Linked DNA regions of Mucilaginibacter paludis DSM 18603. The protein of the gene in region 3 interacts with the protein of the main gene of each other region in a pairwise test. Links are inferred from orthologs where the notes say so. Each region holds a gene or a part of one and is shown on either strand. Other genes may lie near its edges.

Evidence for each region.
Region 1: the proteins of MUCPA_RS26465 (region 3) and groL interact in binary tests that used the Escherichia coli proteins (3 or more experiments, as listed by UniProt). The link is inferred for Mucilaginibacter paludis DSM 18603 from one-to-one orthologs.
Region 2: the proteins of MUCPA_RS26465 (region 3) and MUCPA_RS25225 interact in binary tests that used the Escherichia coli proteins (3 or more experiments, as listed by UniProt). The link is inferred for Mucilaginibacter paludis DSM 18603 from one-to-one orthologs.

Annotation. Positions count from the first base shown.
Region 1 is NZ_CM001403.1:4,899,429-4,907,634, reverse strand. The notes cover bases 2,510-5,432. They hold groL (chaperonin GroEL), read right to left. Parts: upstream 4,829-5,432; coding sequence 3,191-4,828; downstream 2,510-3,190. Other genes in these bases: groES (co-chaperone GroES), read right to left, coding at 4,935-5,225; MUCPA_RS20740 (mechanosensitive ion channel family protein), read right to left, coding at 2,510-2,699. Outside these bases: MUCPA_RS20750 (AAA family ATPase), read left to right, coding at 1-700; MUCPA_RS20745 (DUF58 domain-containing protein), read left to right, coding at 701-2,047; more of MUCPA_RS20740, read right to left, coding at 2,049-2,509; preprotein translocase subunit SecG, read right to left, coding at 5,461-5,790; MUCPA_RS36295 (hypothetical protein), read right to left, coding at 5,798-7,036; MUCPA_RS20715 (LptE family protein), read right to left, coding at 7,070-7,588; MUCPA_RS20710 (sigma-54 interaction domain-containing protein), read right to left, coding at 7,599-8,206.
Region 2 is NZ_CM001403.1:6,006,065-6,014,347, forward strand. What follows is about bases 2,510-5,509. They hold MUCPA_RS25225 (Nramp family divalent metal transporter), read right to left. Parts: upstream 4,952-5,509; coding sequence 3,068-4,951; downstream 2,510-3,067. Other genes in these bases: MUCPA_RS25220 (putative periplasmic lipoprotein), read right to left, coding at 2,663-3,049; MUCPA_RS25230 (metal-dependent transcriptional regulator), read right to left, coding at 4,944-5,509. Also shown: MUCPA_RS25210 (IS4 family transposase), read left to right, coding at 1-502; MUCPA_RS25215 (molybdopterin molybdotransferase MoeA), read left to right, coding at 1,271-2,455; more of MUCPA_RS25230, read right to left, coding at 5,510-5,603; MUCPA_RS25235 (Lrp/AsnC family transcriptional regulator), read left to right, coding at 5,731-6,201; MUCPA_RS25240 (M14 family zinc carboxypeptidase), read right to left, coding at 6,280-7,458; MUCPA_RS25245 (mandelate racemase/muconate lactonizing enzyme family protein), read left to right, coding at 8,087-8,283. UniProt on the Escherichia coli protein: H(+)-stimulated, divalent metal cation uptake system. Involved in manganese and iron uptake. Can also transport cadmium, cobalt, zinc and to a lesser extent nickel and copper. Involved in response to reactive oxygen.
Region 3 is NZ_CM001403.1:6,308,150-6,313,687, reverse strand. The notes cover bases 2,642-5,538. They hold MUCPA_RS26465 (nucleotide exchange factor GrpE), read left to right. Parts: upstream 2,642-3,743; coding sequence 3,744-4,334; downstream 4,335-5,538. Other genes in these bases: dnaJ (molecular chaperone DnaJ), read left to right, coding at 4,436-5,538; MUCPA_RS26470 (cell division ATP-binding protein FtsE), read left to right, coding at 2,828-3,511; MUCPA_RS26475 (hypothetical protein), read left to right, coding at 2,642-2,822. In the rest of the region: MUCPA_RS26490 (bifunctional helix-turn-helix transcriptional regulator/GNAT family N-acetyltransferase), read left to right, coding at 1-510; MUCPA_RS26485 (4Fe-4S dicluster domain-containing protein), read right to left, coding at 571-924; MUCPA_RS39440 (hypothetical protein), read left to right, coding at 1,031-2,365; more of MUCPA_RS26475, read left to right, coding at 2,619-2,641. UniProt on the Escherichia coli protein: Participates actively in the response to hyperosmotic and heat shock by preventing the aggregation of stress-denatured proteins, in association with DnaK and GrpE. It is the nucleotide exchange factor for DnaK and may function as a thermosensor.

The sequences.
Region 1 (8,206 bases), 1.4 Mb from region 3 along the record:
GGTTTTTAATCCCAAAACCATTGATTTTGAGTTTAAGCAAGGACCTATATTCGGCAACATCATTTTAATCGACGAGATTAACCGCGCTCCGGCAAAAACACAATCGGCTTTGTTTGAGGTGATGGAGGAGCGCCAGGTAACTATAGATGGGCACAGCTATCAAATGACGGAGCCCTTTATTGTACTGGCCACCCAAAATCCGGTTGAGCAGGAAGGTACCTATCGTTTACCCGAAGCCCAACTGGATAGATTTTTGTTTAAGATAGAAGTAAAATACCCATCGTTAGAAGATGAGATCTTGATTTTAAATCAGCAGCACCAGCATAAAACGGTTGATCAGCTGGCCGAAATTGTGCCCGTTTTAAGTGCTCAGGATATTGTCGCCTTACGCCAGCAGGTACGCGGCCTGTATGTTGAGCCTAAGTTACTGGAGTTTGTGGCCAAGATAATTCACGAAACCCGCAGCCATAAATCGCTTTTCCTGGGTGGCTCGCCACGCGCATCGTTAGCGGTGGTGAACAGCGCCAAGGCATTGGCCGCCATGAAGGGCCGAGACTTTATAACGCCAGAAGATATTATTGGGGTAACCCCTGCTGTATTAAGGCACCGCATTATGCTGACGCCCGACAAAGAAATGGAAGGTGTAACACCCGACGAAGTAGTAGCCCAGATTATCCAGAAAATAGAAATACCCAGATAGGTGAAATCAATTTTTAACCTGTATTACAAAAATTTATTTTTAACCAGCCGGCTATTTACCGGCCTGGGCTGCGCGGTAGTACTTTATTTATTATCCTTCTTTTTTCCATGGTTAGGAGATATCCCTTCCCTGTTTTTCTTTACGCTCGTTTTATTATTTGTAATTGATATTTGGATGCTTTACCGCCTACCCAAAGGCATTTTTGCACGCAGGCATGCACCGGAGCGATTAAGCAATGGCGACGATAACGAAATAGGAATTTATGTAGAGAATTTTTATCCATTTAACATCAGCGTTGGTATTATTGACGAAATACCGCACCAGTTCCAAAAACGGGATGTATGGTTTAAAACCGGCCTCATATCGCGGCAGCATAAACTGCTTAATTACCAGCTAAGGCCAACCAGGCGAGGCGAATATGAGTTTGGCGCCATACGCGTTTACGTGCAATCGCCGATAGGCTTAATTAACCGGCGCTACAACATTGAGCAGGTGGAAACCCTGCCCGTTTATCCATCTTTTTTACAGATGCGTAAGTATGAGCTGATGGCTATTTCAAACCGGCTGAACGAGTATGGCATCAAAAAAATACGGCGCCTGGGTAACAGCATGGAGTTTGAGCAAATTAAAAACTATGTAGCAGGCGATGACTACCGTACGCTGAACTGGAAGGCATCGGCGCGGCGCGGCGATTTGATGGTCAATAATTATACCGACGAAAAATCGCAGCACGTATATTGTGTAATCGATAAATCGCGCTCCATGAAAATGCCGTTTGATGGTTTAAGCCTGCTTGACTATGCCATTAATGCCAGCCTGGTATTATCAAGCGTAGCCTTGTTAAAAGAAGATAAGGCGGGGTTAATTACCATATCCGAGAAAAAAGGAGCTATAATACCCGCCGAACGCAGGCCTACCCAGCTGAATAAAATAATGGAGGTTTTATATAAAGAGAAAACGCGCTACCTGGAAACCAACATGGAGCTGCTGTATACCACCATACGCGGAACGTTGAAACAAAGGAGCCTGGTTGTTTTTTTCACCAATTTTGAGAGTATGTCTGCTCTGCAAAGGCAGTTGCCTTTTTTAAAAAGGATAGCAAAATTCCATTTACTGGTTGTTGTATTTTTTGAGAATACAGAACTGAAGAAATTAAGCGAACAACCAGCCGAGAATGTGGAAGGTATCTACATTAAAACCGTTGCCGAAAAATTTGCTTACGAGAAGAAACTGATTGTAAAAGAATTGGCCCGTTATGGTATACAATCTATTTTAAGTACCCCGCAAAATTTAACCGTGAATACCATTAACCGTTACCTGGAACTCAAGGCAAGGCAAAAAATTTAAATCAGGTTCCTGGTAATTTAATACCTGCGGCTTTAAGATCCTTAATAATGCGTTCCTGTAGGGCGAATTTTACGGATATATATTTGTTGGTGAGCACCCAAACCTGCGTGCTTATTTTTATCCCGTCAATTTCGAGTGCAGATATGCCAATACAGGGCACGCGTTCGGTCAATATATCCGGGGTTTGTTTAATGGCATTAGCAATAATCAGCTTAACCTGCTCAACATCAATAACGTAAGTAAGCTTCAGGTCGATATCCAAGCGGCGTTTACCTTCGCGGGTAACGTTGATGATAACCTCGTTAAATAATTTGCCGTTCGGGATAATCACTGCCTTATTATCGGTAGTTAATACCTCGGTATAAAAAACTTCGATGGCTGTTACCACACCGTCAACTCCCTGGGCTACAATATTGTCATCCAAAGTAAATGGCTTAAGCATCAGAATAAGCACCCCGCCGGCAAAATTTTGTAAAGTACCGGATAAGGCTAAACCGGCGGCAACACTGCCAGCACCAATAACTGCTGTGAAAATAGTGAGCTCAATGCCCATAATTTCCATTACCACAACAACCAGCAGTACGTATAATAGCGTAATAGATAAACTTAAAAAGAATGGCTGTAAAGAGGAGTGGATTTGTTTACGGGACATTTGCCCGCGCAACCTTTTTTTGAGGAACCTGATAACCCAAAGGCCGACACAAAAAACGACGAGACCGAAAAAAATACGAGCGCCATTATTGACAAGCCAGGCGTAGGCCGTGTGATATAAATCTATACTACTATCAGAAGCTTTCTTTGTGGTATCTATCATACCATAAAGGTATTCTTATCTAAATAGAGTTACAAATAATTGTGGTCCTTCAATAATGGCCCAACCTATAATTCGGTTAGATACATATTTAGTTTTTTTGCCTATCGCCTTCATACCCGTCAATAATCAAATAGTGTGCCCTTTAAGTACAAATACCTTTTTTATGGCTCATAAAAGATATAACAGTTGCTTTATCACCTGTTTTATCTCATAATTTATCTGTCTGACAGTGATTTTCAAGATAGGCTTAATCGCCATAAAAAAACCCCTGTTCAGAAAACTGAACAGGGGTTCTATATTTACTTCACCAGGGGCGAAGCGGTATTTGATTACATCATACCGCCCATGCCGCCACCCATTGGAGGCATACCATGGCCACCTTTATCTTCTTCAGTGTCATCAGCTAACACACACTCGGTGGTTAACAACATGGCAGCTATAGAAGCGGCGTTTTGTAAAGCTACACGGCCTACTTTAGTAGGATCAATAACACCGGCAGCAATCAGGTTTTCGTATTTATCGGTACGTGCGTTGTAACCAAAATCAGCAGTTCCTTCTTTAACTTTCTGAACTACGATTGATCCTTCGATACCGGCGTTTTCGCAGATCTGACGCAGAGGCTCTTCGATAGCGCGACGGATAATCTGGATACCAGTATTTTCGTCTTCGTTAGCACCTTTAAGGTCAGTTAAAGCTTCAACAGCACGGATGAAAGCAACACCACCACCGGCAACAATACCTTCTTCAACCGCAGCGCGGGTTGCATGTAAAGCATCGTCAACACGGTCTTTCTTTTCTTTCATTTCAACTTCTGATGCAGCACCAACGTAAAGTACAGCAACACCACCAGATAGTTTAGCTAAACGCTCTTGTAATTTTTCTTTATCGTAATCAGATGTAGTTGATTCGATTTGAGATTTGATTTGGTTAACACGGGCTTTAATTTCTTCTGTTCCGCCCGAACCGTTAATTACGGTAGTGTTATCTTTATCGATAACAATTTTCTCGGCAGTACCTAAGTAAGTTAAATCAGCATTTTCCAATTTGTAACCTCTTTCTTCAGAAATTACAGTACCACCTGTTAAGATAGCGATATCTTCCAGCATAGCTTTTCTACGGTCGCCAAAGCCAGGAGCCTTAACAGCTGCAACTTTTAGTGAACCACGGATTTTGTTAACCACTAAAGTAGCTAATGCTTCGCCATCTAAATCTTCAGCAATAATTAATAATGGTTTGCCGGTTTGTACTTGTTTTTCAAGGATAGGCAATAATTCCTTCATCGAAGAAATCTTTTTGTCGTAGATCAGGATGTATGGGTTTTCCAACTCAACTTCCATTTTATCAGCGTTGGTTACAAAGTACGGTGATAAGTAACCACGGTCAAACTGCATACCTTCAACAGTTTTAACTTCTGTTTCAGTACCTTTGGCTTCTTCAACAGTAATTACACCATCTTTACCAACCTTAGCCATAGCTTCGGCAATTAACGAACCGATAATTTCGTCGTTATTAGCAGAGATAGAAGCAACTTGTTTAATTTTATTATTGTCTTCGCCAACAGTTTGTGATTGAGTCTGCAGGTTTTTAACAACAGCTTCAACAGCTTTGTCAATACCGCGTTTCAAATCCATAGGGTTAGCACCGGCTGCTACGTTTTTAATACCAGCGGTTACAATAGCCTGAGCTAATACGGTTGCAGTAGTAGTACCATCACCAGCAATATCAGCAGTTTTTGAAGCTACTTCCTTCACCATTTGGGCACCCATATTTTCTAAAGAATCTTTCAATTCAATTTCTTTAGCTACAGTTACACCATCCTTGGTGATAATTGGCGAACCAAATTTTTTGTCGATAATTACGTTACGACCTTTAGGACCTAAGGTTACTTTAACCGCGTTAGCTAAAATATCAACACCGCGTTTTAAGGCGTCGCGTGCTTCTACATTGTATTTAACAATTTTTGCCATCTTCTTCTTTTTTAATTTTGAATTATTGATTTAGTGAATTATTGATTTGTTTTATTGGGTATAATCGAGGATCAATCGATCATTCGATTATTCAATAAGTCAATAATTAAAGTACTGCGTAAATGTCAGATTCGCGCATAATTAAATACTCCTTACCTTCGTATGAAGTTTCGGTACCAGCATATTTGCCATATAAAACCTTATCACCAACTTTTACAGTAGGAGCAATAACAGTTCCGGTATCTGCAGCCCTGCCCGGACCAACGGCTACTATAGTTCCAACTTGAGGTTTTTCTTTAGCAGTATCTGGGATGATGATACCAGACGCAGTTTTTTCTTCGGCAGCAGCAGCTTCTACTACTACTCTATCTCCAAGAGGTTTAATGTTTAACGACATAGTTATTTATTTTAATTTGTATTATGGTTATTGAATTATACCGGGTAGAGCACACTAATTATGCCACCACCACTTATTAGTACATATTGACCGATGCTTTGTCAAAATTGCATTAACAGCAAAATAAAGTTAACGCCGGGTTAACATAGCCGTGCCATGATGGCAGTAAACTAAAATAAAAAAGGACTTAAGAAACGTGTTCTTAAGTCCTCGATATTTTATAGAGCGGATGCTCTTATTTTTTCTTTTCTAAACCTGGTAAAGTTGCAGGGGCGTTTGTTGGTGTACTCGGCCTTGATGCCTTGTCAATTTGCTCCTGGTTAACGTTTTCAACTTTGCCGCTACCGCCTTTGCCAATCACATTGATAGCTAACGATAACACAATCAGGGCTATAGCCAATATCCATGTACCTTTTTCAAGGATATCACCAGTTTTTTGCACTCCCAAAAGTTGTGATGAGCTTGAAAAATTGGATGATAAGCCACCACCCTTAGGGTTTTGTATTAAAACGATAAGGCCTAATAAAGCACAAACAATAATGGCAATAATTACTAATAAATACATTTTACTTTTATTTAGTTGATCTTTTCTCTAACAATTTAATCTGGGCCGCAAAGTAACTGCTTTTTTCCGGAAATTTCAACAATAATTTTTGGTAGGTTGAAATAGCCTTTTGATACAGCATTTGATCTACATATATCCGGGCCAAAGTTTCTGACACCATCTCGCCCTCATCTTCGGCACTCTTCTTGGCCTTGTTTTCATTATCAAGGGTATCATTGCTTGGTGCCTTTATTTGGGGATCTTCCTGTATAAAGCGCTCAATAATTTCGTCCTCTTTCCTTTTGGTTTCAACCTCCGGCTTTACGGTACTTTTCTCCAACTCTTCGGCTGCGGTAGTATGAAAAATATTCTCATAATACTGCTGTTGTAATTCTTCCGAAACAATCAACCGGTTTTCGTGGTAGACCGAAGGTTTGTAAGGCGCATAAGGTTGGTTATTGGTTGCATGCTCCTTACGGGTTTTATCAAGCCACCACATAAAGCTGTAGGGCATCTTATCATCGTTGTATTTGGATACCCTTAAATCGTCTTCGGTGCCCATGCTATGCGGCCCGGTAAATTCATCGGCGGCGGCGGTTATCTCATTTTCCTCCTGCTGCTCGTCATCCTCTAACTGAAGTTCGGCCCCATCGTCGGTCGACAAAGACATGCGATTTTTAAAATCAGAATTTGATAAGGAGTATTCTTTTTTTTCATCCTGGCCATTTTCTCTACGGCTATCGGTTTCCGGGTTGGTTTGATTACGATCTGGCCAGCCATATTGCGCCATAATCAGATCTTCCAACTTATTGCTATCAGCTCCTGAAGTTTCAGGCTGCGTACTATCCGGATTGATTTGAATATCCTCTATAGGCGTTATCTCGTCAAAAATTTCGTCATCAATCTCTGCGTCCCCGTCAACCCGGCCATGAGGATCGTGAAAATAGTAAGTAGATGGTTCATTTTGAGGTTCAGACTCTTCCAGCGGCTTAACTACTTGCGACGACGGGGCGGCAGCAAAATATTCAGGGTGATTTACCAGGTTATACAACACACTCCTGTCGGTAGCGTAAACTGCGGCTACTTTGAGTTGCTGCTGAAATCCATCCGGATGATTAACCTTTGCGGAACGCGCAAGCAGGGCATGTAAAATACCGCTTTGTGGATATAGCTCTGCCAAATTTGCTAATTGCAAGGCATGGGTAGCACTCAACTGATCCGGGTTGGCCAGTATATCAGAAAAAAAAACTTTTTGTTCTATATTCAAAATTTGCTCCACGTTGTTGAAACTACGAATTGCTTACCAATTTGCAAAAGCCCTGTTAAAAATATCTTCGGTTAATTGTTTGTTGATATCGGCTATCAATGATTGCTCAACCGGGGCAATTTCGCCGGAAAAGTCTTTAAACCGGGTAAAAGACTCTTCGAAATTATATTTCTTATTGGCAATATTGGTATATTTTGCCTTTACAGTAATACTAAGGCGTGTTTGGCCTGCTATTGGTTGCCTGTTATCGCTGGTAGCCTGTATGGCAGCTGGTGCAATAGTATAACCGGTTATCTGTCCTTCCATGGTAGCATCGGCCTCTCCCCTAACCAGGCTTAAACTTGTTTGCGACCTGATTCGCTCCTTTAAAGCTTCGGTAAATAACTGGCTCATGTTATTTACAACCAATGGTGCGGTGTTTTCAAAAAACATCACATTAATAGTTTTAAGTTCGGGCGGTATAGAGGCGCCATCCAAACTCAACCTGTACGAACACGACTGACTGACCAGCAGCAGGGGAACAACTAATAAAAAAAACAGGCTCTTCCTCATCTAATCAATATTACAAATTTAATTCTTTTATTTTACGATATAAGGTACGCTCAGAAATACCCAACTCCTGGGCGGCAAGTTTACGTTTACCTTTATGCTTTTTTAGCGCCTTACGTATCAAATCCGATTCTTTTTCAATTAAAGATAACGATTCCTCTACCTCTTCGGCCTCGTGGGTAATATTGTAATTATCGTTGTTATTTACACTACCGTTATTGTTATTATGATGAACGGGCTGCTGCAAAGTAAATTGTGAGTCGGCCTGATTGGGCAGATCAATATCGCGGTACAGTTGGTTTATAACCTGCGGGTTACCGGTATAGTTGGCCGAAACGCCCCCTTGCTCAATAATATCGGCTACCAGCTTTTTGAGTTCAACCATATCGCGCTTCATATCAAAAAGCACTTTATAAAGGATATCCCTTTCCGAAAAATCTTCCTTCGGCTGATTTTCTATGCGCATAGGCAGATTGCGGTTACCCATCTCGTGCGGAATATAGGTAAGCAGGGTTTGCGCAGTAATGGTACGGTCGCGCTCCAGCACGGCTAACTGCTCGGCAATGTTTTTCAGCTGCCTTACGTTTCCGGGCCAGGAGTAATTGATTAGCACCTGTTGCG
Region 2 (8,283 bases), 300 kb from region 3 along the record:
GAAGGCTAAGAAAGAGGCCAAAAAGGAACCGGGTAAAGAGTGCCTGGCCCTGATGTCATGGTCCATTTTTATGACTACCATTTCCAGACAGGACGCAGATTATAACTTTCTTTTCAAAGTATATAGCCTGAGGTGGCGGATTGAAATCATATTCAAATCCTGGAAAAGTAACATGGAGTTTTCTAAGATCCATAATGTTTCGAAAAAACAACTGTCACTTATCCTTTATGCGAGATTTATCATGATCATCATTTACATCCAGTATATCTTTTCGCCTGCCAGAATGATCATCAAAAAACATCAGAAAAGGGGCTTGAGTATGATAAAAGTAGTCCGGTATCTCATAAAAAATGCCTCTAAAATAATACAGGTCGTTAAAGCCATAGAAAGTTATAAGGGCAAGATAGGATATCATCTAATTACTTTAGCCAGGTACTGCTCCTACGATAAAAGAGTCAGACCCAATTTTGAACAGGATTTCGATATTGCCTTTTTACCTTAGGTTGACGCATATGCCTACCGGGGGAGATTTAGAGGGGGCTTTGGTTTGTTTGGGTGTGCATGAGCGCTACGCGGTTTATAGGGGGCTAAAACGGTCGTCATTGCGAGGAGGAACGACGAAGCAATCTCTAAGCTATACAGGGCAAATCTGCACGGCGGCTCTGCCTCAGTAGAGATTGCTTCGTTCCTCGCAATGACGCTTGGATATGTGATGTAATTGCGCTGATAGTCAGTGTGCTTAAACGATCGTCATTGAGGATTTTAACACCGCGGTGTGTGAAGGGGGAAATGACAACGGATGCCGCTTGCAGAGGCCACCACACCGTGCTTCGACAGGCTCAGCATGACACCCTTTTTTTATGCGCGCAAACTGTCATCCTGGGTATCCGATCCGGACAGCCGGAAAAAAAATAGGGATGACGTTTGAACCTTGTAGATTGTTAGGTGCAGAAAGAAAGTGCGCAAAAGCCAGACTGCACGCCGGGCCGGGAGCTGGCCTGTGGGCGGAAGGATCGGGCAGTCTTGACTTTTTGGTTACTTTTGTGTCAAGACAAAAGTAACAGCCCTTCACGCGGCGATTGAGCGTGCCGATGATCAAAATTGAGAATACTGATTATTAGAGCAAAAATAGACGCACTGATAATCAGTATCTTAACAGCGCGTCATTATAGGGAGTAACGACGAAGCAATCTTTAAGCTATACAGAGCGAAGCTGCATAACCGCCCTGCTTACGCAAAAAAAATGATGCCTGTTAAACAAATTACCACTATGCTCAACTACATACAAGCTCAACAACTCATCACCTCCTTATCCCGGTCTTTCGGTACGGAGTACATCAGCCTGGACGATGCCGATGGCCGCGTGCTGGCCGAAGACGTAGCGGCCGACCGTGATTACCCGCCTTTTAACCGTGCCACCATGGATGGTTACGCCATTAGTACTGCGGATTGGGAAAGCGGCACCCGCGCGTTTAAGGTGCAGCAGGTAATTTACGCTGGCCAGGTAGGCGAGGCTGGCCTGCAAGCCGGCTATTGCTATAAAATAATGACGGGCGCGCCGGTGCCGCTATCGGCAAACGCGGTTATCCGCCGCGAAGATGCCACGCAGGTTGATGGCAACGTGAGCTTTAGTTTGGAAACTATGCGGCCTTATCAAAACATAGCCCGCCAGGGCGAAGATATAAAGGCTGGCACCGGTATTTTAAGCGCCAATACGCTTTGCACACCTGCCGTGGTAAGTTTGCTGGCCACATTGGGCAGGCACCGTGTTATGGTGGCCAGCTTACCCAAAGTGGCCCTGTTTACTACCGGCGATGAGGTGGTGGAGGTTTCGGCAGCCATTAAGCCTCACCAGATCCGCAATAGCAACGAATACCTGTTGCAGAGTTTGCTAAAAAAATGGCTGATTAAACCTGCCGTTTGCAACCATGTTATTGATGATAAGCAGCACCTGGCCGAAACGTTAAAAACGGTATTGGGTTTTGATATCATCATTACCTGCGGTGGCGTATCTGCCGGTGATGCCGATTATCTGCCCGAGGTGTTGGAGGGCCTCGGCGTTAAAAAACTTTTTCATAAGCTATCCATCAGGCCGGGTAAACCTATCTGGTGCGGGCAGCTGCCCATGGGCGGCTTGGTTTTTGCTTTGCCGGGTAACCCATTCTCGTGCATGGTTACCTTTAAGTTGTTTATTGAAGCTTATTTATCGGTGTGCTTTGGTTTGGGGATGCCCCGTATTTTAACCTTGCCTTTTAACGGCAAACGCAAACGGAGTAGTGGCTTTGATGAGTTTTTTCCGGTTAGTATTTCGGGCGAGCCTATTGCCGTAAACCTTATACCCATCAATACCTCGGGCGATATCCGTTTGGGTTTAAATGCCGATGCACTGGCCTTGCAACCCTGCGATGCGGATGAGCTGAACGATGGCGACAGCGTAAGCTATTTGTTGTTTTAAACGGATTTGCGTTAGGGATGGCAGCGGATACTGGCCCTGTGGCTAAGGCCTGCGCAGTATAAGCGGAGAGCCCGGCCCGACGGAGGAGGGAAACGCCCACCCTATTAAGTTAGGGTATTTTGCACGCCAAGACGCTAAGGCGCAAAGTTTTTATGTTTTGTTTCTTAGCGTATTGGCGTGGTTCTTTTAACGCGCCGTCTGTCTGTTTTAATTGCAGTCGGTATGTGATGCGCTCATTACCATTCCTTCGGCATTGGTGGATAGGGTTAGTGCGCCCGGCCCGTCGTCGCTGCCGTTTTCGGTCCGCACGATGTAGCTGGTATGCGGCTGCAGGATGATTTCGTATCCGGGCTGACTTTCGCCGTCGATACTGATTTGATAATCTGGGTTGGGTTTGCCTATGCGGATAGGTTTGTTAGCCGCCTTGCTTTTAACAACAATTGTGTTGGTAGGCGTTTCGATATCAATTTCGGCGATGTGGCCGCTACAGGCAACGATAGCCTGGCTTTTGATATCGAAATATAACCTGCCGCTATTGGCGCACGAGCAGAGCAATAAGCAACTGATGGCCGCAATAAATAGGTGTTTCATCATGTGTTATACCTATACGTTTTAGGCCCCTGGTTTTACAATTAATATGGGGATGTTAACCCGGTGGCGCACCTTATCAACCGTGGTGCCGAAGATGAGATCTTTTAAAGCCTTGTGGCCGTGAGCGCCCATTACCAAAAAGTCTATCTGGTCGTTTTTTACAATTTGCGTTATGGCGGTTGCTGCGGGGCCGTAGCCTATTTGTGCGTGTGCATGGTAGCCCAGGGTGTTGAGGGTGCTTACATACTTGTCCAGGTTTTCTTTATCGCTTAGTGTTTCGTGGTCAAGCACTTCGGTGCCATGATAGTTGGCTGCGGCGGTTTCAACAATGTGGATGAGCGTGTACTCGGCGTTTTTACCGCCTTGCATCAGTCCGTGACGGATGGAATCGCGATCGTTGTTTGAAAAATCGATGGTGATGCCGATGTGGCTGTATGTGGTAGCGGCCAGATCGGTAATGGCTGTGGCAAGGCCATGCGGTACGCGGGCGGGCAATTCGTGGCGCCTTAAAATAAGCGGTTTAAAAAACACATACAGCAGCAGCACCAGGATGGCCAAAGTTAAGGGTATAACGATGGCGTATATCCAGCCCTGGGCGGCGGGGTATTGGTTAATCCAGTCGATAATTTGGCCTACCACCAACTTGATGTTGAGCACCACAATAAGGGCGGCGCTTGTCCAGGCCAGTATTTTTACTTTTAAGCCGATGGCAAATTTACCCATACGCTCCTTATCGGATGTAAAGTGGATGAGCGGGATAACGGCAAAGCCGAGTTGCAGGCTCAATACCACCTGGCTTAAAATAATGAGGCTGCCGAGGGCTTCGTCGCCAAAGTACACAATGGTGAGTACGGCGGGTAAAATGGCCAGCAGGCGCGTTAACAGACGGCGCAGCCAGGGTTGGATACGCAGGTTAATATGCCCTTCCATAATAATTTGCCCGGCAAGGGTACCGGTAATGGTAGAGCTTTGGCCGGAGGCGATTAGGGCGATGGCGAACAGGGCAGGGGCAAGAGAACCAAAAATATGTTCGAGGAGTTTATAGGCATCCTGTATTTCGGCAATTTTAAAATAGCCGTTGCGGAAAAAGGCGCTGGCAGCCAAAATAAGGATGGCGGCGTTTACTAAAAATGCCAGGTTTAGGGCGATGGCAGTATCCATAAAATTAAAGCGAATGGCGGCTTTAATACCCTCGTGGCTACGGTCGATTTTGCGGGTTTGCACCAGCGACGAGTGCAGGTATAAATTATGCGGCATAACCGTGGCGCCGATAATACCGATGGCTATGTACAGGGCGCTTCCGCTTAAATTGCCGGGGATAAAGCCTTTGGCCACCTCGGCAAAATCGGGCTTAACGATAAACATCTCTACCAGGAAAGAGAGGCCGATGATAAATATCATGGATATGATAAACCCTTCCAGTTTGCGCATGCCCTTGTTCATTAAAAACAGGAGCAGCACGGTATCGCTTATGGTGAGCGATACACCCCAGAGCAAGGGCAGGTGAAACAGCAGCTGCAGGCCTATGGCCATACCTATAATTTCGGCCAGGTCGCAGGCTATAATGGCTATCTGCGCTAAAATATAAAGGCAAAAGTTAACAAAGCGGTTGTAGGTATTTTTTGAGGCCTGGGCCAGATCAAGCCCGCGCACAATGCCCAGGCGCGTGCTTAACGATTGCAGCAATAAGGCAATGAGGTTGGATAGAAACAAGATCCAGATGAGCTTGTAACCAAACTCGCTCCCGCCGGCTAAATCGGTGGCCCAGTTACCGGGGTCCATATAGCCTACACTTACCAAATAAGCGGGGCCTAAAAAAGCCATTATTTTTTTCCAGCCCAGTTTTCCCTGGGTATCAACCGAGCCATGTACGTTGGCGAGCGATTCGCCGTGTTTTTCAGTCATATTTTACCAGTATATTTTTAGCCACATCCCTGCTGATGTTCACTGTTTCGTTATCGTTTAATTTGAGTTGGACCGATTGATCGTAAGCCGCAATGTCGGTCACGGTGATTTTATTACCAATGATGAGCCTCATTTTTTCGAGATATTGCAAAAATTGAGGTAAATGCTCGCGCACGCCCATAATAATGCCTCCGTCGTTAACCAAAAGGGTTGATACCGGTTTTAACTCGTTGATATTAAAGCGCCCGTTAACATCGGGTATGGGGTCGCCATGCGGATCGTATTTGGGGAAGCCTAAAAACTTATCCAGCCGCTCAATTAATTCGGCCGATTTAATATGTTCCAGTTCTTCGGCCAGTTCGTGTACTTCGTCCCACTTAAACTGCAATTTTTCAACCAGAAAAAATTCCCACAGGCGGTGCTTGCGTACAATTTTAATGGCTATGGTTTTACCCTCGGCGGTTAAACTTACCCCCTGGTAACGCTCGTAGTTAATGAGTTTTTTTTCGGCCAGTTTTTTAAGCATATCTGTTACCGAGGCCGCCTTGGTGCTCATGGCTGCAGCTATGCTGTTTGTAGTTACGCTTTTATCATTGGTTAACGATAAATGATAAATGGCTTTCAAGTAGTTCTCTTCGGTATACGAGTTCATTTAAACAAATCTAATCATAAATTTAGACAAGTCTAAATTTATTTACAATAAAGAATTTATATTGCCATAACATCAATTTGAAAAAATATTATTTTGTTTGGGTGGAAAATTTATATTTGTAACCATTATGGCTACGGAAATAGATAAAATAGACCTACAAATTTTAAAGATTCTCCAGGAAAACGGGAGGATAACCAATTTACAACTTTCAAGCGAAATAGGGCTTTCGCCCGCACCTACATTAGAACGTGTGCGTAAGCTTGAAAACGCTGAATATATTAAAAGCTACCATGCCCTGGTTGACGAGGAAAAGCTGGGCCTTGGCATTAAAACATTTATACAGGTATCGCTGGATTTTCATAAAAACAATACCATACAGGTTTTTGTGGACGAGATTAAGGCCATTAAAGAAGTAACCGAATGCCACCACGTAACCGGGCAGTGCGATTTTTTGTTGAAGGTTTATGTTAGGGATATTAAAGCCTATGAGCAATTGATTATGGACAAGATCAGCAAGATAACCGTAGTTAAAACCTTCCAAACGATGATGATCATGTCTACCAGTAAGAAGGAACCTACCGTACCTTTGGAGTATTGATAGCCACATCATCCCCAAAAACCATGGCGGCTGGTAAGCCATAACACTTGCTTACCAGCCGCATTTAATTTTTGAGGGTTATACCATTACGCCCTGATCCATAACCAATATATTTCCCTGGGTGTCCACTATTTTTAAGGTAGGCTTTTCGCCAATAGATAAGCTTGTGGCCATGGCCCATCCGTCGGCATCAAACACATCGTAAGCATTCCAGGTGGATAGATCGCCAAAATCGGCTACGGTGTAAATTTTTTTGTGCTTGTGGTGCTCTAAATCAATTATTTCGGTATAATTTAAACCAATGTCGGCAGTGAAATTGCTGTCGTCGTTATTGATTTGGCAGTTTTTAATCAGCAGGTGAAAAAGCTCCTTATGGTTAAACGGTATTTGATGGTATTGGCTCAATTGCTGTTTGGCATATTGTTGTGTGCTGATCTGGTTGAGGGCATATAACAGAATATCGAAAGTAAGCTTGCGGGCGTATTGTTTTTCAAAGTCGCCGGGGTAGCCGCCAGCTTCAATTAAAACGGTTGATGTGCCGAGCCTTTGAAAATTATCACCGAAAGCACGGGCCTCATATTCTTCGCTCCAGCGGCCTATGCAGCCGGGAATCTGCTTTTTAAAAACCTGATAGATACCCGCTGTGAGCAGCATAGCCTTCAAACGGCCAGGTGTGATACTGGCCTCATCATCTGCCGGAGGCGCAAGTAAGGAGATGGTAGCCGGTTTTTTACTCCCGCTTACCGACCATAAAGTATCCTGATCGTGCATGTTAAAACCAAATTCGGGTTGAATATTTTGTTGCAGGCCAGCTAAAAGCCGGGCTTCGGTAGATTGTTGTTTTAAAAAATCGCGATTGATATCGATACCCTGCGCATTGCGTCGTTGGTGTACCTCGGCTCCGTCGGGGTTAAGCATAGGTATAAAGTGCAGGGTGCAATTGTCTAATATCCGTTTTCTGAAGGCGTTATGCTGATCATCAGCTGCAAAAAAGTTAAACAGATCAAAAAAAGCCAGCGTGCCGGTTGGCTCGTCGCCATGCATCTGGCTCCACAACATCACCTGTATTTTACCTGTGCCAATGGTTAACTGATAAATTTCCCGTTGTTGTACCGAACTGCCCAATTGCCTTACCTTAAAACAGGCCTGTGATTGTATGTGGCCTATTTTTGATTTCAGTATTTGGTGTTTAATAAAACGATTGGTAAACAAAGACTCGCGGTAGGCATCGTGTTCCATATGGATTTCAGAATTCATGAGTTGGCTTGAGGGATAAAACCGGCAAGATACATATGTGCCGTGTTTAAAGTAAATTAAAAATAAAAAAAGGCAGGGCAAACGCATTAAAAAAGTTGATTTGATTTTATTGACGTAAAAAGGGAAGCCTGCTTGCAAGGGGGCACCTACGGAGCCAAAACTTCTTTTTTTTGTTTGCTATAAACAGGAAGCTCCTACCGGAGCTCTTTAACCTGTAAGCACGTAGCAGGATTATCTGAAAAAACCGTAAACTTTTTTCAGGACGATACAGTTCCCTATAACCAGTAAGCTCTCACCAGAGCTCTTTAACGGTTTGTTTTTGACTCCAACGGAGTCGCCTGTTTATAGGAAAAACGCTTTTAACCTGTCTTTGGCTCCGTAAGGTGCCTCCTCTTATTTTTTTGATGCGTTTGCCCTGTAAAAAAGTGCAGGGCGTTTTTTTGCAATTACGGAAGTGCCATTTACAGGGTTCTGTGAGGTAAGGTAAAGTTGCGCCGTTTTTATGCCTGCAATTGGGGCATAATACATTAATAGTTTTAAAAATTTGGTAATTATGTCCATATTTAACGGTAAGCTATGCTAACGCCCGATTTTTAAAAAGAAAATTGTTAACCAAATAAATATCAAGGTGAAATTAACCGCATTCGAGATCTATAAATATTCCATCCCCATCGAGCCGTTTACCATCGCTACCGGTACCATGCATTTTGCGCAAAATATATTGGTAAGGGCACATACAGATGCCGGTATAACCGGGCTTGGCGAGTGCTCTGCCTTCCCGATGATTGTTGGCGAAACCCAGGCTACAGGTTACGAGATGGCTAA
Region 3 (5,538 bases):
GAAAAAACTTACTATCAGCGTTTCCAAGCTATGTTTTCGCCGGTAGCAGACGACCAGATCAGGATATTGGATTACGAACCATCGTTGGCAAAATATTTCAAGGGCTTAAACATCGAATGGATCAACACCCATTTTACCGTTGAGGAACACGACCTGGAACAATTAAACCACCCTGAAGAACATATTATTAATGATGGCGGTAAAATACTTTTTATAAGCCTTGCAGATGAAATTGTTGGCACATGCGCCCTGATTAAAACAGGCGAAGCCGAATACGAATTGGCCAAAATGGCTGTAAGCCCACGCTTCCAGGGGCGGCAATTGGGCAAAAAACTGATGGACGCAGCCATCAAAAAAGCGGTTGAACTAAAAGCAAAAAGAGTTTGGCTGGGTTCAAACACTAAACTAACGGCGGCTATTAACCTGTACAAAAAAACAGGCTTTAAAGAAATCCCCATCGGCTCAACACCTTATGCGCGGGCCAACATCAAAATGGAGCTATACCTCTAACAAATTAAAAGGGAACACATCAAAATGTATTCCCTTTTAATTTTGTTTAAATATTTTTAATTATTCGCCCATGTGCAGCCATTCTTTCTTGGCTAACAGTTCTTCTTTGGTTTCGCGTACATCTTCATCGTCCACGCAGCAATCAACCGGGCAAACGGCGGCACACTGCGGCTCATCATGAAAACCAACACATTCAGTACACTTATCGGGCACTATATAATAAACTTCGTCGTTTAATGCAGCCTGTGTTTCTTCGGCATTCAAAGTATTACCGTCACCAAAATCAATAATTCCCTTTAAACCAGTACCATCCGAAAAGCGCCATGCGGCACCCGCATCATAAATAGCATTGTTTGGGCATTCCGGCTCACAAGCTCCGCAATTGATGCATTCGTCAGTGATTTTAATCGCCATTGTTTTATAAAAAAATATATATGCTAAAAAATTAACTTTGCCTCGCGGCTTTAGTCTGCAAATATAACAAAAAATCCGTTTTGGAGTTTTACCCAATGCCATTAATATGTCACAAGCAAATACTTTATATTTAATAGATACTTTTTCGGAGTTAGGCCGCCAGCTTGCAAACCCCGACGAAAGCCTGCAACAAGTGATAACCAACGAGCATCATTATAATGCCTGGTTTACCCCGCCCAATACGTTGAACGCCGTAAAAGCCATCGGCAGGATGCTCAACAGGGAAGATTTAGAGAAGTGGCTGGAGGGAGGCGTAAAAGTCCATAGTCGATGGACCATAGACCATGGTAAAGATGTAAAAGTCCATAGTCCATGGACCATAGACCATGGTAAAGATGTAGAAGTTGATAGTTCATTGACCGCAGATCGTGGTAAAGACAGGGAAACTAATTTGTTGGATACAACTGAAAAAGCTACGGAACATCGACCACCGACCATCAACTCTTCCCCAACCATGGACCATGGACTATCGACTATCGACCCTTCCACAACCGTGGACCATCGACCACCGGCCATAGACGCTTCCCAAACCATGGACCATGGACCATCGACTATCGACCCTTCCACAACTATCGACTACTCCGCTAAAGTCGGTTTAATCCTGGCGGGCAATATCCCTTTGGTTGGCTTTCATGATGTTTTATGCGTATTGGCTTCGGGCAACAGGGCGCTTATTAAGGCATCATCAAACGACGCGCGGCTTATTAAGTATATTTTAAATTTACTGGTTGAGATAGCCCCCGAGTTTGAAACCCGGTTTAGCTTTGTGGAACGCCTGGCTAATTTTGATGCCGTAATAGCTACTGGCAGCAACAATACATCGCGCTATTTTGAATATTATTTTGGCAAGGTGCCTAACATTATCCGCAAAAACCGCAATAGTGTGGCCCTGTTAACCGGCAACGAAACTAAGGAGCAGTTATTTATGCTGGGGCATGATATCTTTGACTTTTTTGGCCTGGGTTGCCGCAATGTTTCTAAATTGTTAGTACCTGCCGGATATGATTTTGTTCCGTTTTTTGAGGCTATTGAACCGCACCAGCCCATAATCAACCATCATAAATACAATAACAATTACGATTATAACAAATCGATCTACCTGGTAAACGGTGATAAACATCTGGATAACGGCTTTTTGTTGGTGAAAGAAGACGAGCGCTTAGCCTCGCCCCTGGCGGTACTTTATTTTGAGTATTATGATAATCTGCCAGCTGCTGTAAATCGGCTGGCGGATTTGTCAGAATCTATACAGTGCATTGTTACCCATGAGGCCGTAGCTGTAAGTAACCAGGTGGTTGATTTTGGCAAGAGCCAGCAACCTCAATTATGGGACTATGCTGATGGTGTTGATACGATGGCGTTTTTGACCACTGATTTTTGACCACTGATTTATAGAATGATTAATGTGATTACACTGATTTTTGAACGCTAATTTTATAGATGATTGATTTGATTACACTGATTTTTGAATGCTGATTTTGTAGATGATTAATGTGATTCCGCTGATTTTTTGAGCTGTCACTACCGTAGACCGTTTACAATTGCGTTTTTTTTCGCATTACGCAATACGCCTATCGCTATACTAAATAAAAATCCGCTGCCAAAATTATCAAGCTATTGTTACCTTTACGGCTATGTATATCATCAAAGTTAAAGGCGTTGCCAAAATACCCGATTATGTACAGCTTCGCGACGAAAAATTTACCTTGCTGGCTTATTTCAGGGTGGACAGGCCCGATAAATCGTTAGATAAGATAGGCCTGGCCGATAAAGCGGAGTACATTATGAATATTGTAAAGGATTTGCCGTTTGGGCAGATATTAAAATTGGAGATCTGAATAAAATGATAGGTAATTCTGTTATAAAACTGGATGGCATTGATATTTTTCAGCAGAAGCACCTGGTGCTGTCTGATGTAAATTTGCATATAGATAAAGGCGACTTTGTATGGCTGATTGGGCAAACCGGATCGGGCAAGAGCAGCTTATTGAAGGTTATTTATGGCGACTTACCGGTTAAAACCGGCGAAGGGCATGCCTGCGGATACGACTTGACAAAGCTGCCAGATCGCGAAATTCCGTTTCTGCGCCGCAAGCTGGGTATTGTTTTCCAGGATTTTCAGCTATTAACCGACCGTACCGTTGCTCAGAACCTGCAATTTGTAATGAAGGCAACAGGGTGGGTGGATAAGAAATTGATTGACGAACGCACCCGGGATGTTTTGGAAAAAGTGGGCCTTCGATCAAAAATAAACAAAATGCCGCACGAGCTTTCGGGTGGTGAACAACAGCGGGTAGTTATAGCCCGTGCCTTGTTAAACGACCCGGAGATTATTTTGGCTGATGAACCCACCGGTAACCTTGACCCCGAAACATCAGAAGATTTGATTATGCTGCTTAAACAGATTAGCCAGAGCGGTACAGCAGTGTTGGTTGCTACTCACGATTACCACATTATCCGCCAGTTCCCTTCACGTATTATTAAATGCGAGAATGGCAAAGTTCTGGAGGATGTACACATAGGGTAGTCCAGCTGACACTTCAGGCCCATTTTTATTGGCGACAGCTGAGCAGAACTTATTTTGCGCTGGTGCTTAAGGATGATTATAACAGCGCACTGATGGAAGGCGAGAAAGTGATTTAAATCATTTCTGCCATAATTAACAATGCGTATTGCCATACTTTCATAAACTGTAAAAATATTCTGACAGCCTGTCTTATATATCTCAATGGCAAGATACTTGATTAGCACTATTTATTATGAATTTTAACGACATGTTAAAGAAGAAAAAGAAAGAAGACGAGCAAACTTCTGTGGATACAAATGAGCAATTATCGGATGATTCACAAACGGTGAGTGATGCGATTTTGGAAGAAAAAGAACAACAGATACAGGAAGAGATATCAGCTGAAGAAAGATTGAAGGCTGAATTAGCACAGGCTAACGACAAATATCTGCGCCTTTATGCCGAGTTTGACAACTTCCGCAGGCGTACCAGTAAAGAGCGTATTGAATTACTGCAAACTGCCGGTAAAGAAGTGATAACCTCTTTATTACCTGTTCTGGATGATTTTGAACGTGCCTTAAAAGCCATGGAAACAGCCACCGACGTAGTACCAGTTAAAGAGGGTGTGGCATTGGTGCAAAATAAACTAAACCACATTTTAAGCAGCAAAGGTTTAAAGCCAATGGAAGCTAAAGGACAGGTTTTTGATGCCGATCTTCACGAGGGTATTACCAGCATACCCGCCGGCGACGACCTTAAAGGTAAGGTAGTTGACGAGCTGGAAAAAGGTTATTATCTTAACGACAAGGTTGTACGCTTTGCAAAGGTGGTAGTAGGCAACTAATGATTGATGGACTGAATGATTGAGTGATTGATTTTTTAATTAATTCTCTCAGTCACTAAAATCAATCCTTCAATCACTCAATAATTCAATCATTACAATAAATGGCAAAAAGAGATTATTACGATATACTGGGCGTAGCTAAAGGGGCAAGTGCTGAAGAGATTAAGAAAGGCTACCGCAAAATGGCTATTAAATATCATCCGGACAAAAACCCGGGGGATAAGGAGTCTGAGGAGCATTTTAAGGAAGCGGCAGAAGCTTACGAAGTATTGAGCAGCCCAGAGAAGCGCCAGCGTTATGATCAGTTTGGCCATGCGGCCAATGCGCACTCTGCCAGTGGTGGCGGTTATGGCGGTGGCAACATGAATATGGAAGACATATTCAGCCAGTTTGGCGATATCTTTGGCGGCGGCAGTCCGTTTGAAGGTTTTTTTGGCGGTGGAGGCCAGAGCCGTAATGGCGGAAGGCGCGTTACCAAAGGAACCAACTTGCGCATTAAGGTACGTTTAACGCTGGAAGAAATTGCTAACGGTGCCGAAAAGAAAATTAAAGTTAACAAACAAGTACTTTGCAATACATGCGATGGTACGGGTGCCAAGGATAAATCATCTTTCCAAACCTGTAAAACCTGCGGCGGTGCCGGGGCTGTTCGCCGGGTAACCAATACCATATTGGGCCAGATGCAAACTACCAGCACCTGCCCTACCTGCAACGGGGAAGGCAGCATAATTACATCTAAATGTAGTGTTTGCCATGGCGACGGTGTGGTACGCGGCGAAGAAACCATTACCATTAACATACCTGCCGGTGTAAGCGAAGGCATGCAACTGAGCATGAGCGGCAAAGGTAATGCAGCCCCACGCGGCGGTATACCTGGCGATTTAATTATCCTGGTAGAAGAGATTGAACACGAGACTTTAAAGCGCGATGGCAATAATGTAATTTACGACTTGCACATCAGCTTTATTGATGCTGCCTTAGGCACCAGTGTAGAAATACCTACAATTGATGGCAAAGCGAAAATCAAGATTGACCCAGGCACCCAGGGCGGACGTATTTTACGCCTTAAAAACAAAGGTGTACCAGAAGTAAACTCTTACCAGCGTGGTGATCAGTTGGTGCACATCAACGTTTGGACACCAAAAGCATTGAGCCGCGAAGAACGCGACCTGTTAGAAAAACTGCAAAACTCACCTAACTTTAA